One region of the Mangrovibacillus cuniculi genome, then DNA from elsewhere that is predicted to be linked to it. Evidence: a T-box and tRNA genes for the amino acid it is inferred to sense, from the RefSeq annotation. Region 1 holds a T-box; the other holds one or more tRNA genes.
The links. The T-box of region 1 lies ahead of tyrS (tyrosine--tRNA ligase). A T-box ahead of a tRNA ligase gene usually reads a tRNA of that ligase, here a tRNA-Tyr.

Region 1 (7,277 bases):
ATCCGACTACCGTGCTTGTCTAGCTGTTCCTTTGATATTTCTCTAGCTTCCTCAGAACGTTTAACACGATACAGTACGTCACGTGCTCTTCGATTAGCCTCCACAATATCGACCATCGGCTCCGGATATCCTAGCGTATCAAATTCTTCATAAAGCCATGGTTCATGAATATACTCATCGGGAACATCTACTAACTCTTTCACAAATCGACGGACAAAAGCACCATTTGGATCATGATTTTTTCCCATCTTAATGGGATTATAAACTCGTATAGTATTAAAACCCGTCGTACCAGCCTGCATCTGCACTTGGCTAAAATGAATCCCTGGCTCGTAATCTAAAAATAATTGAGCCAGGCCCATAGAAGGTCGTCTCCAATCTAACAATAGCGTATTGCAGACAAAGGAAACAAGCATGGCTCTTGTCCGGAAGTTAACCCACCCAGTTTCATGTAAACAACGCATCGCTGCATCTACAAGCGGGATACCAGTTTTACCATAAAACCAACGTTGGCATGCTTCCTCATCCCACTTTGTCCGAATGGTATCATAGGCAGCATTAATTGGTTTTGTCATAATTTCGGGATCACTTTCGAGACGTTGGATAAAGTGACAGTGCCAATGAATTCTAGATATAAATGCTGTTAGCTGTTTTTTGTGAAAAGAATTAGTAGTTTGTTCTAAAGCCTGTCTAGTTTGGTGCACGACTGTCCGCATCGAGATGTTTCCCCAAGCTAAATAGGAAGACAAGCGACTGCAAGATTCAGCAGATGAGTATGGTTTCGAAATGTGCACATTATACGATTGAAACCGATAATCTAGAAAACTATTTAACACTTGGATAGCATTACTTTCACCGCCACGTTGACCTTGTAAAATGGGCCTACCTTTCACAACAAAATCACGGAGTAAATGCAGGTCAGACGAAAGGTTAGAAGGAACATCCCTCACCAGTTCTAACTTCTTTGGTGCAGGCAGAATGTTTCTAGACATAAAATCTTCCCATTTCTCTTGAAATGTATTACGAGACTTAAGTTTACGGACCACACCAAAGTGTTGAAATTCGGTAAAGGGGAGACTTCGTTCTTTCATCCACTCATGCACTCGTAAATCTCGAGCGAATGTAATCGGTGTGCCGTTTTCTTCATGTGCAAACAATCGAAAAGGTCCATGCTTTTCATAAATAGCGGCTAAAACTTCCTCTACTTCTGCGATAGCAACGAACAGCTTGCTCCCTGTTTTAGATAGGTTTTCTGATAAGTCTAGTAAACTTTCCCAGACAAATTGAAAGTGACGCGAAGATAAGTCTGCTTCTTTCCAGATAGAAGGTTCTGCTACATAGATAGGTAAAACAGGACCTAGTTTACTAGCTTCTACCAATGGCTGATGATCCGTGATTCGAATGTCTCGTTTGAACCATACGACATTGATCATGTTAATCACTCCAGATTATCAAATGAATTTTATCTATTGTACAATAGGTGTATAAGATATGTATAACTATGGTGTTTGGTAAATTTAGAGAGGGGATGAGAGTATGAGCAAGTGTGCGCCAATTGTGATTGTCGGGGCTGGAATGTCTGGTTTAATGGCAGCGAAAACATTGCAGGAGAAAGGCCACGACCATGTTTTGGTAGTGGATAAGGGAAGAAGTGTTGGAGGAAGAATGGCCACGCGTAGAATTGCAGAGGGGAAAGCAGATCATGGAGCACAATTTTTCACAGTGAGAACAGGGGAGTTTCAGCGATTGGTGGATGGATGGTTGCAAGAAGGGGTTGTAGAGCACTGGTTTGGAGAGGATTATCCTCGTTATAAAAGTGTAGAAGGTATGAATGCGCTTGCGAAGAGGATAGCGAAGAATGTACCTGTTCAATTGAACACGAGAGTGGAGAAAATTGTGGAGTCAGATGCTGGGTATGAGCTTATAACGAGTAATGGAGATGTCATTGCTGCTAGTGGGGTTATTATTACTTCTCCAGCTCCACAAACAACAGAGATTCTAACAAGCGGGAACGTATCTTTGCGTTTAGATGCGATGCGTAAGCTAGAAGATATTATCTTTTATCCATGCTTAGTAGGGTTATTTCACGTAAAGTCTCCTTCGCATTTGCCTGTATCAGGACACGTAGATACTGACTTGCCTGAAGGAGTGTTACGAGTGGTGGATCACCAGAAGAAAGGTGTATCTGCAGCCGTGACGGTTAGTGTGTATATGACGAATGAGTGGAGTAAAGAGTATTTTGATGAGTCGGATGAGCACAGTCTAGCAAAGATAAAGGAATCAGTTCAACATGTAATAGATTTAGAAAATCTTGAGTCTGTTCAACTGAAAAAATGGCGTTACGCAGAAGCGGTAAAGTTTTTACGCGAACCGTTTGTGGAAGTGACGAATTCAGAAAACCCTATCCTTTTAGCTGGAGATGCATTTTTGAAACCAGACGACCAAGCTACACGTACTAGATTAGAGAGTGCTGTGCTATCTGGCATTGCTGCAGGAGAGCGAATGGAGTCGGTAATGAAGTTGAATGGAGAATAAGATGAAGATTAGAAGTTTAGATGAAATGGAAGCACCTCCGCTAGACTTGTTGTTACTCGCTGATCCTTCGGAAGAGTTAGTGAAGGAGTATCTTCAAAAAGGTCAGTGCTATGTTGCAGAAGATGGAGCCGAAATCATAGGTGTATATGTACTTTTACCAACCTCTAACGAAAACGTAGAATTAATTAATGTTGCAGTAGTAGAGAAATATCATGGTAAGGGAATCGGAAAACAGTTAGTGTTAGATGCGGTAGAGAGAGCGAGAATGAAAGGGTTTAAAACAATTGAAGTTGGTACAGGGAATTCTAGTATCGGTCAATTAGCGCTCTATCAAAAATGTGGCTTTCGAATTATAGGAGTCGATCAAGATTTCTTTGTTAGGAATTATGACGAGGAGATTTTTGAGAATGGGATTCAATGTCGAGATATGATTCGGTTGTCGCAAGGATTAAAATGTTAGTTGGAAAATGTTACACGTGGAACATTTTATAAGCTGTATTTTAGGTTTTCACTATACTTTTTGTTATACTTCAAAAATCAAGAAGTGTAGGAGTGATACGATGAATAAGTTAGAAGGTAAGGTAGCTCTGATTACAGGAGCTGGACGTGGAATTGGACGTGCAACAGCACTAGCATTTGCGCAAGAAGGTATTCATGTAGGACTAGTTGGTACAACTCGTGAAAATCTAGAAAATGTAGCAGCGGAAGTAGAAAAGTTAGGTGGTAAGGCAACTGTAACTGTTGCAGACGTGACAAATTTAGAAGCTATCCAAGAAGCCGTGGGGCAAGTAAAACAAGAGCTTGGGCCAATTGATATCCTTATCAACAACGCTGGTATTGCCAAATTCGGTGGATTCTTAGATCTTTCTCCAGAAGAGTGGCAAAAGATCATTGATGTGAACTTGATGGGAGTGTATAACGTTACTAGAGCAGTACTTCCTGAGATGATTGAACGTAAAACGGGAGATATTATTAACGTATCTTCTTCTGCGGGTCAAAAAGGAGCACCAGTAACAAGTGCGTATAGTGCATCCAAGTTTGCAGTACTTGGTCTAACGGAATCTCTAATGTTAGAAGTAAGAAAGCATAATATCCGTGTGAGCGCATTAACACCAAGTACGGTGGCGACTGATTTAGCAGTAGAAGCAAATTTAATCAGTGGTGATGGAGAAAATATGATGCAACCGGAAGACTTGGCAGAATTAATGGTTGCTCAGTTAAAGTTACATCCTCGCGTTTTTGTGAAAATGGCTGGTATGTGGACGACGAATCCATCATAATAGGAGAAGGCAATGTTGATAAAGCGAACATTGCCTTTTTATTTTGAATGGCACATTTATTAGTTGTACATATTACTATATAAAGTAAAAATATCTTCTTGACAATTACATCCAACACTTTATAATAAGAAACAATATTCTCATACGTTAAAAGCGATGAAGAGAACCAGTAGCGATAACAGAAGCAAACAGAAAGGTGCCGGTTGCTGAGAGGCCCATGTGGAGTTAGCGTGAATACATCTCTGAGCTGTGTACCGAACTTACAGTAGGCTACATCGGGGTTGCGTCCGTCATCAAAGCACAAGTATCGCTTCGGCCGTACTTATGGAGGAGAGCTGCGTGAGTAGTTCTCAAATAAAGGTGGTAACACGTTCATAAAACGTCCTTTAGGTATATCCTAAAGGGCGTTTTTTTGTTACGTGACCAGTAACAACTCATCGTTAGCCACGTGATGTGGCTTGAACTTAGATGAGTATCCATATTCCATAAGACAACTCAGAGTAGTCAAATTAATGTAGCTAGATTCAACTCAATTTTCATTTCCAAATTTAAAGGAGGGCATTCCTATGTTAGTTCAACCATTAGAGCAGTTAGCCATTATTAAAAAAGGGTCATCCTCTATCATTGAGGAGCAGGAATTACTCAACAAACTGGAAAAATCGTTTGCAGAACAAAGACCTTTAAAAATTAAATTAGGATTAGATCCATCTGCACCAGATATTCATTTAGGGCATGCAGTCGTTCTTCGTAAAATAAAACAAATGCAAGACCTTGGGCACGAAGCTATTTTCGTTATTGGAGATTTTACTGGAAGAATAGGTGATCCAACGGGGAAAGCGAAAGGTCGTGTGGCGTTGAGTGATGAGGTGGTGAAAGCGAATGCTGCTACTTACTTTGAACAAATCCAACGCGTGCTGGATCCTAAGAAGACAACGATACGATTTAACAGTGAGTGGTTGTCTGCTTTAACGTTTGAAGAAGTCATTAGGTTAGCCGCAACTACTTCTGTTGCAAGAATTTTAGAAAGAGAAGATTTTAAAAAACGCTATGAAACACAAGTACCAATCGGCATTCACGAGTTTTTCTACCCATTGATGCAAGCATACGATTCTGTCGAATTACAAGCGGATATTGAACTTGGGGGTACGGACCAAACCTTTAATATTTTAATGGGGCGTACGTTACAAAAGCACTTCGACCAGGAAAAGCAGATTGCTATTTTTATGCCACTTTTAGAAGGGCTAGATGGTAAAGAGAAGATGAGTAAGAGTCTTGGTAACTATATCGGCATAATGGAAGCGCCGGAAGTGATGTTTAAGAAGGTGATGGAGGTGCCAGATTCGTTAGTGATGAAGTACTTTGAGTTAGCGACAGATGAACATCCAAATCGTGTGGAGAAGATCCAAAGAAAATTAGAAAATGGAGAGAATCCAAGGGATATTAAGCTAGAGTTAGCGAGGATTATTACAACGTTATACCACGGGGAAGAAGCTATGTTGGAAGCGGAGAAGTTTTTTCAAATTGCTTTTCAACAACGTAAAATACCTGATAATATTCCCGATTTAGTGCTTGAGGTAGAGAAGGATTTGTTAGTGGATATTTTACCGTTATTAATGAAAGAAGGAGTTATTCATAGTAAAAGTGAATTCCATCGCTTGGTGAAACAAAACGGTGTCGCGATTAATGGAGAGAAAATTGAGCTAGATGAGATGCAGAGAGTGATGATTTGTGGTGATGTGCTGCAGATTGGGAAGAAGCGATTTTTTAAAATAGTGAAATAGAAATTATAAAAGGCATGAATTTTACATCATGCCTTCTTATTTAGAATTAGTACGTTTTATCCCCATTAAAAATAGAATTCTTCACCACAACATAATCCACCGTACGTATAGCCTCTAGCTTCGTTCCACCTGCATAAGAAATAGAAGATTGAAGATCTTGCTCCATTTCTGTCAGCGTATCTTGAAGCGCACCTTTGTACTGTACGAACATTTTCTTTCCTTCTACGTTCTTTTTTTCGCCTTTTTGGAACTCAGATGCAGAACCAAAGTACTCTTTAAACAATTTACCATCTTGTTCCACGATTGTTCCAGGTGACTCTTCGTGACCTGCAAATAAAGAACCAATCATGACCATAGAAGCTCCGAAACGTACAGATTTCGCGATATCTCCGTGTGTACGGATTCCACCGTCAGCAATTATTGGTTTCGTCGCTGCTTTCGCACACCAGCGAAGCGCTGCTAATTGCCAACCACCTGTACCAAATCCCGTTTTAATTTTTGTAATACATACCTTACCAGGTCCAATTCCTACCTTTGTTGCATCTGCACCTGCATGCTCCAATTCTCTAACAGCTTCAGGCGTTCCAACATTTCCAGCGATGACAAAGCTTTCTGGTAAGTGAGTTTTTATATGCTGAATCATTCGAATGACAGCATTAGAGTGTCCGTGAGCAATATCAATCGTAATGTATTCTGGTGTTAAGTCAAGTTGCGCTAATTCTTCTACAAAGTCGTATTCTTCTTCTTTTACTCCTACACTAATAGAGGCAATTAATCCTTTTGCATGCATATCCTTGATAAATGATACACGAGTCTCTGGATTGAATCGATGCATAATATAGAAGTATTTATTCTCCGCAAGATATGTGGCAACCTTCTCATCAATGATTGTTTGCATGTTAGCTGGTACAACAGGAAGTTTAAACGTGTGTTTACCAAACGTAACAGAAGTATCACACTCTGAACGACTTTCTACTATGCATTTTGCGGGTATTAATTGAATATCTTCGTAATCAAATACGTTCTCCATCACTAAACACTCCTAAAGCCGAATATTTTATGTTAATTAAATTGTAATTGTTCGTACATTTGATAGTTTACTTGATATTATCACTGGTGTCAAAGTAGAAAGTTCAAATATTTTTATCTGTAGAAGTAGAAAAGTTGTAACAATTACGATTAATATCCCAACTTCCATTATTTTTTTCATAGTCAATTAGCCTATTTCCATGTACGATGGGAATAGGCCTTTAGCTCTTTAAATGGATAAAAAATACAATAGTTCTCATGGAGGATTTTAATGATTAAATTGATGGCTGATTCAACTTGTGATTTATCTGATGCAGTACTCGAAAAGTACAATATCAGCTTAGCTCCACTAACAATCAACATTGAAGGAAAAACATATAGAGATAGAATAGATATCCAACCAGATGAGTTTTACGGACTTTTGGAAGCGCTACCTGAATTTCCAACCACTGGAATGCCTAGTCCTGCAGAATACGTATCTATTATGAAACAAGCAGTAGAAGAAGGACATCAAGAAATTCTTTGTATCTGCATGTCTAGTGGAACTAGTGGTTCTTATCAGTCTGCGGTGTTAGCGAAAGATTATTTCTATGAAGAGTTTCCAGATTCGATTGTGCAAATTCACGTAGTAGATTCGAAATGTATGAGTCAT
Region 2 (7,277 bases), 240 kb from region 1:
AACAGGATTAGATACCCTGGTAGTCCACGCCGTAAACGATGAGTGCTAAGTGTTGGAGGGTTTCCGCCCTTCAGTGCTGCAGCTAACGCATTAAGCACTCCGCCTGGGGAGTACGGTCGCAAGACTGAAACTCAAAGGAATTGACGGGGGCCCGCACAAGCGGTGGAGCATGTGGTTTAATTCGAAGCAACGCGAAGAACCTTACCAGCTCTTGACATCCTCTGACAACCCTAGAGATAGGGCGTTCCCCTTCAGGGGACAGAGTGACAGGTGGTGCATGGTTGTCGTCAGCTCGTGTCGTGAGATGTTGGGTTAAGTCCCGCAACGAGCGCAACCCTTGATCTTAGTTGCCATCATTCAGTTGGGCACTCTAAGGTGACTGCCGGTGACAAACCGGAGGAAGGTGGGGATGACGTCAAATCATCATGCCCCTTATGAGCTGGGCTACACACGTGCTACAATGGACGGTACAAAGGGCTGCAAGACCGCGAGGTTAAGCCAATCCCATAAAACCGTTCTCAGTTCGGATTGTAGGCTGCAACTCGCCTACATGAAGCTGGAATCGCTAGTAATCGCGGATCAGCATGCCGCGGTGAATACGTTCCCGGGCCTTGTACACACCGCCCGTCACACCACGAGAGTTTGTAACACCCGAAGTCGGTGGGGTAACCTTTTGGAGCCAGCCGCCTAAGGTGGGACAGATGATTGGGGTGAAGTCGTAACAAGGTAGCCGTATCGGAAGGTGCGGCTGGATCACCTCCTTTCTAAGGATATATTACGGAACAGTACTTCTTCGGAAGTACTGACGTTCGGCACATACATTGGTTTGTTTAGTTTTGATGGTTCAATCCATCAAAACTTTTGTTCTTTGAAAACTAAATACTGTAAGACACCAAAGCAATTAAAACCGAGAATCGCCATCTTAAGATTTCTTTCCATTATGGTAAGAAAAAAATATAGCATTATTAACGGTTAAGTTAATAAGGGCGCACGGTGGATGCCTTGGCACTAGGAGCCGATGAAGGACGTCACTAACAACGATATGCTTCGGGGAGCTGTAAGTAAGCTTCGATCCGGAGATTTCCGAATGGGGAAACCCACTGTTCGTAATGGAACAGTATCCTTCTCTGAATACATAGGAGTTGGAAGGCAGACCCGGGGAACTGAAACATCTAAGTACCCGGAGGAAGAGAAAGCAAACGCGATTCCCTTAGTAGCGGCGAGCGAAACGGGAACAGCCCAAACCAAGAGGCTTGCCTCTTGGGGTTGTAGGACACTCTATACGGAGTTACAAAAGAACGAGGTAGATGAAGCGACCTGGAAAGGTCCGCAAGAGAAGGTAAAAGCCCTGTAGTCGAAATCTTGTTCTCTCCTGAGTGGATCCTGAGTACGGCGGAACACGTGAAATTCCGTCGGAATCCGGGAGGACCATCTCCCAAGGCTAAATACTCCCTAGTGACCGATAGTGAACCAGTACCGTGAGGGAAAGGTGAAAAGCACCCCGGAAGGGGAGTGAAATAGATCCTGAAACCGTGTGCCTACAAGTAGTTAGAGCCCGTTAATGGGTGATAGCGTGCCTTTTGTAGAATGAACCGGCGAGTTACGATTTCATGCAAGGTTAAGTTTTAGAAGACGGAGCCGCAGCGAAAGCGAGTCTGAATAGGGCGAATGAGTATGAGGTCGTAGACCCGAAACCAGGTGATCTACCCATGTCCAGGGTGAAGTTCAGGTAACACTGAATGGAGGCCCGAACCCACGCACGTTGAAAAGTGCGGGGATGAGGTGTGGGTAGCGGAGAAATTCCAATCGAACTTGGAGATAGCTGGTTCTCTCCGAAATAGCTTTAGGGCTAGCCTCACGTTGTAAGAGTCTTGGAGGTAGAGCACTGTTTGGACTAGGGGCCCCCATCGGGTTACCGAATTCAGACAAACTCCGAATGCCAATGACTTATCCGTGGGAGTCAGACTGCGAGTGATAAGATCCGTAGTCGAAAGGGAAACAGCCCAGACCACCAGCTAAGGTCCCAAAGTATACGTTAAGTGGAAAAGGATGTGGAGTTGCTTAGACAACCAGGATGTTGGCTTAGAAGCAGCCACCATTTAAAGAGTGCGTAATAGCTCACTGGTCGAGTGACTCTGCGCCGAAAATGTACCGGGGCTAAACGTATCACCGAAGCTGTGGATTCACACCGTTGGTGTGAGTGGTAGGAGAGCGTTCTAAGTGCGTCGAAGCTAGACCGGGAGGACTGGTGGAGCGCTTAGAAGTGAGAATGCCGGTATGAGTAGCGAAAGAAGGGTGAGAATCCCTTCCACCGAATGCCTAAGGTTTCCTGAGGAAGGCTCGTCCGCTCAGGGTTAGTCGGGACCTAAGCCGAGGCCGAATGGCGTAGGCGATGGACAACAGGTTGATATTCCTGTACCACCTCTCTTCCGTTTGAGCAATGGGGGGACGCAGGAGGATAGGGTATGCGCACTGCTGGATATGTGCGCTCAAGCAGTAAGACTGGTAACGAGGCAAATCCCGTTACCGTAAGGTCAAGCTGTGATGACGAGGGAATTATAGTACCGAAGTACCTGATTTCACACTGCCAAGAAAAGCCTCTAGCGAGGAAGAAGGTGCCCGTACCGCAAACCGACACAGGTAGGCGAGGAGAGAATCCTAAGGTGTGCGAGAGAACTCTCGTTAAGGAACTCGGCAAAATGACCCCGTAACTTCGGGAGAAGGGGTGCTCTGATAGGGTGAAAGCCCGAGAGAGCCGCAGTGAATAGGCCCAGGCGACTGTTTAGCAAAAACACAGGTCTCTGCGAAGCCGCAAGGCGAAGTATAGGGGCTGACGCCTGCCCGGTGCTGGAAGGTTAAGGAGAGGGGTTAGCTCACGCGAAGCTCTGAACCGAAGCCCCAGTAAACGGCGGCCGTAACTATAACGGTCCTAAGGTAGCGAAATTCCTTGTCGGGTAAGTTCCGACCCGCACGAAAGGCGTAACGATCTGGGCACTGTCTCAACGAGAGACTCGGTGAAATTATAGTACCTGTGAAGATGCAGGTTACCCGCGACAGGACGGAAAGACCCCGTGGAGCTTTACTGCAACCTGATATTGAATTTTGGTACAGCTTGTACAGGATAGGTAGGAGCCTTGGAAGCCGGAGCGGCAGCTTCGGTGGAGGCATTGGTGGGATACTACCCTGGCTGTATTGAACTTCTAACCCGCGCCCCTTATCGGGGTGGGAGACAGTGTCAGGTGGGCAGTTTGACTGGGGCGGTCGCCTCCTAAAAGGTAACGGAGGCGCCCAAAGGTTCCCTCAGAATGGTTGGAAATCATTCGTAGAGTGTAAAGGCACAAGGGAGCTTGACTGCGAGACCTACAAGTCGAGCAGGGACGAAAGTCGGGCTTAGTGATCCGGTGGTTCCGCATGGAAGGGCCATCGCTCAACGGATAAAAGCTACCCCGGGGATAACAGGCTTATCTCCCCCAAGAGTCCACATCGACGGGGAGGTTTGGCACCTCGATGTCGGCTCATCGCATCCTGGGGCTGTAGTCGGTCCCAAGGGTTGGGCTGTTCGCCCATTAAAGCGGTACGCGAGCTGGGTTCAGAACGTCGTGAGACAGTTCGGTCCCTATCCGTCGTGGGCGTAGGAAATTTGAGAGGAGCTGTCCTTAGTACGAGAGGACCGGGATGGACGCACCGCTGGTGTACCAGTTGTCTTGCCAAAGGCATCGCTGGGTAGCTATGTGCGGAAGGGATAAGTGCTGAAAGCATCTAAGCATGAAGCCCCCCTCAAGATGAGATTTCCCATTCGTAAGAAGTAAGATCCCTGAAAGATGATCAGGTAGATAGGTTCGAGGTGGAAGCATGGCGACATGTGGAGCTGACGAATACTAATCGATCGAGGACTTAACCAAGTCAAACTTGGTGATTCTCGGCAATACGCTTTGGTGGCGCGCAGTATTTAGTTTTGAAGGAATAAAGGTGAAAAAAACACTTGATTTTTTCTTCAAATATAGTAAAATAAATTTTGTCTTAAGAGACAAAAGAGATTTGAAGCAATAATGTCTGGTGGCGATAGCGAGAAGGTCACACCCGTTCCCATCCCGAACACGGCAGTTAAGCTTCTCAGCGCCAATGGTAGTTGGGGGATCTCCCCCTGTGAGAGTAGGACGTCGCCAGGCTTATATGATTCCGCAGTAGCTCAGTGGTAGAGCTATCGGCTGTTAACCGATCGGTCGCAGGTTCGAGTCCTGCCTGCGGAGCCATTGCTTCCATAGCTCAGCAGGTAGAGCACTTCCATGGTAAGGAAGAGGTCACCGGTTCGAGCCCGGTTGGAAGCTTATTTAATTTCACTTTACTGGCCCGTTGGTCAAGCGGTTAAGACACCGCCCTTTCACGGCGGTAACACGGGTTCGAATCCCGTACGGGTCACCATTTATACATATTAAAAATATGGAGGATTAGCTCAGCTGGGAGAGCACCTGCCTTACAAGCAGGGGGTCGGCGGTTCGATCCCGTCATCCTCCACCATATATTTTGCCGGTGTAGCTCAGTTGGTAGAGCAACTGACTTGTAATCAGTAGGTCGTGGGTTCGACTCCTATCGCCGGCACCATCCAAGTGGAGGGGTAGCGAAGTGGCTAAACGCGGCGGACTGTAAATCCGCTCCCTCAGGGTTCGGCGGTTCGAATCCGTCCCCCTCCACCACTTATTTACCTTTAATAGAGGTTTTTTTATTACTATTAATTCAGTAATTGGTTATGCATAGTATACTTTACTCTGGTTAAACTATTACTATCACATTATTGGGCTATAGCCAAGCGGTAAGGCAACGGACTTTGACTCCGTCATGCGTTGGTTCGAATCCAGCTAGCCCAGCCAATTTTAGAGCCATTAGCTCAGTTGGTAGAGCATCTGACTTTTAATCAGAGGGTCGAAGGTTCGAGTCCTTCATGGCTCATCACATAAAACTAGTCTACTTTTGTAGGCTAGTTTTTTTGTTACGTGATCAATAACAACTCATCGTTAGTCACGTGATGTGGTTGACTCTTAGATGAGTCTCCTTTATTTAATTAAAAATGATACTTTGTACAAAAGAGATACGTAATGGGATCTTAAATAGGTTTTCTTTTATGAAGATTACAGGTATGTGAGTTGAAAGGTGTTGTTCTATACTCATCTGGTGCGAGGAAATCCGCCGTGAGAAGAGAATAGGAGCGCTCTATACTCATCTGGCGCGAGGAAATCCGCCGTGAGAAGAGAATAGGAGCGCTCTATACTCATCTGGCTCGAGGAAATCCGCCGTGAGAAGAGAATAGAAGCTATCTATGCCCATCTGGCGCGAGAAAACCCTTAGCAAGAAAAGAATATGGCCCCTACAAGCACTCATGCACCAAGATAACAATGAGAGAAAGCATAAGAACATTTCACACTTCCCCTCAGTAATAAGTTTATGGACATAAAGAAATTTATTTTTAAAAGTGGCGCTAGAAGCAGACCCTACATATACCGAATGGACAAATTGGAGAATTGTCTCTCTATACTTCACCATACAAGCTAAGATTGATATAAAACGACTAAATATAAAATTATATATTCTGAATAGTTATGCAAAATTTTGTTGAGTTGAGTCATGTTCCTATTTACTCTTACAATAGAAGAAAGATAAAAAGGGGGAAACATTCATGAAATCAATCTCTTTAATAGGTGTACCAATGGATTTAGGTCAAATGAGACGTGGAGTAGACATGGGGCCTAGTGCTATCAGATATGCAGGTGTAGTAGAACGTTTAGAAAACATCGGTCATACAGTAAGAGATCGAGGGGATGTTTTAATTGAAGCAGCTGAAAGAGTGCAAGACCCTTCTACTAATTTGAGAAATTTGAAAGCGGTTGCTAAAGGGAATACGGAGCTGGCCATAACGGTTGATAAAGTTATTACTGAAGGGGACTTTCCTTTAGTACTAGGTGGGGACCATAGTATTGCGATGGGCACAATTGCTGGGCTAGCAAGGCATTATAGTAATTTAGGGATTATTTGGTATGATGCACATGGAGATTTAAACACTGGAGAAACCTCTCCATCTGGTAATATACACGGGATGCCACTAGCGGTTAGTTTAGGAATAGGTCACCCGACTTTAACTTCCATACACGGTGATTCTCCAAAAATAAAACCGGAGAATATTGTTATCATTGGAGCAAGATCTCTAGATGAGGGAGAACGAACGTTAATTAAGGAAAAAGGAATTAAGGTATATACCATGCATGAGGTAGACCGTCTTGGAATGACTCAAGTAATGGATGAAACTATCAGTTACTTAAAAGAAAAGAATCTAGATGGGGTGCATTTATCTTTAGATTTAGATGCGTTGGATCCACAAGAAGCACCAGGGGTAGGAACACCGGTTCCAGGTGGAGCTACTTATAGAGAAAGTCACTTGGCTATGGAGATGTTAGAAGAGTCAAAGTTAATTACTTCAGCTGAATTTGTAGAAGTAAATCCTATTCTAGATGAGAAAAACAAAACTGCGGCTACAGCAGTTGCTCTCATTGGCTCTTTATTTGGTGAGAAGCTTTTGTGATAGAAAGAAAACACACCTGAAAATGAGTGGTTACTGTTCACGTAACAAAAAAAGAATGTCAGGACTTCCTGACATTCTTTTTATTATTTTCTAGCCATAGTTGATTTAATAGTTGATCTAGTTCTACACTTGCTGCAACTACTTCTGAGTGTGCAAAGGAATACTTTGAAGCGAGTTTCACCATCTTTTGACGACAATATTCAATATGTTCTTCTAAACTCTTCATCAGTCATTCCTCCTGCAAATGGTATATATATACTTTATCCCCTTTTTACAAAAAGTACAAACATATATAGTAAAAATTTGTTAGAATAAACCTATAAATTATTTTTAGAACGGTGAAACTTTTTTGAAACCTATACGTATAAAAGGTAGCCGCAGAGGCGGAGGGTATAGAAAATGGACTTACTAGTAAAGAAGAGAATTAAACAGGTATTAGCTGGTGATCAGAATGCGTATGGTGAAATTGTTGAACTTTACAAAGATAAAGTCTTTCAATTATGCTATCGAATGCTTGGTAACCGTCATGAAGCGGAAGATATGGCACAAGAAGCGTTTATTCGTGCATATGTAAATATTCATACGTATCATCTTGATCGGAAATTTTCCACGTGGTTGTTTCGGATAGCCACTAATGTATGTATTGACCGTATCAGAAAGAAAAAGCCTGATTACTATTTAGATGCAGAGGTTGCAGGGACGGAAG

Region 2: it encodes a tRNA-Tyr, which carries the amino acid that the T-box ahead of tyrS (tyrosine--tRNA ligase) is inferred to sense. The anticodon was not compared.

The regions. Positions count from the first base shown of each region.
Region 1 covers NZ_CP049742.1:2,639,574-2,646,850, reverse strand. Annotated here, with positions in the region: gene G8O30_RS13310 (FAD-binding domain-containing protein) at 1-1,433, opposite strand, end outside; gene G8O30_RS13305 (NAD(P)/FAD-dependent oxidoreductase) at 1,537-2,535, shown strand; gene G8O30_RS13300 (GNAT family N-acetyltransferase) at 2,537-2,995, shown strand; gene G8O30_RS13295 (3-ketoacyl-ACP reductase) at 3,096-3,815, shown strand; T-box leader at 3,963-4,205, shown strand; gene tyrS (tyrosine--tRNA ligase) at 4,382-5,596, shown strand; gene guaC (GMP reductase) at 5,643-6,626, opposite strand; gene G8O30_RS13280 (DegV family protein) at 6,897-7,277, shown strand, end outside.
Region 2 covers NZ_CP049742.1:2,874,960-2,882,236, forward strand. Annotated here, with positions in the region: rRNA gene G8O30_RS14595 (16S ribosomal RNA) at 1-764, shown strand, start outside; rRNA gene G8O30_RS14600 (23S ribosomal RNA) at 971-3,902, shown strand; rRNA gene rrf (5S ribosomal RNA) at 4,053-4,169, shown strand; tRNA gene G8O30_RS14610 (tRNA-Asn) at 4,179-4,253, shown strand; tRNA gene G8O30_RS14615 (tRNA-Thr) at 4,256-4,328, shown strand; tRNA gene G8O30_RS14620 (tRNA-Glu) at 4,348-4,422, shown strand; tRNA gene G8O30_RS14625 (tRNA-Val) at 4,443-4,518, shown strand; tRNA gene G8O30_RS14630 (tRNA-Thr) at 4,527-4,602, shown strand; tRNA gene G8O30_RS14635 (tRNA-Tyr) at 4,610-4,694, shown strand; tRNA gene G8O30_RS14640 (tRNA-Gln) at 4,794-4,868, shown strand; tRNA gene G8O30_RS14645 (tRNA-Lys) at 4,875-4,947, shown strand; gene rocF (arginase) at 5,672-6,571, shown strand; gene G8O30_RS14655 (aspartyl-phosphate phosphatase Spo0E family protein) at 6,630-6,797, opposite strand; gene sigW (RNA polymerase sigma factor SigW) at 6,971-7,277, shown strand, end outside.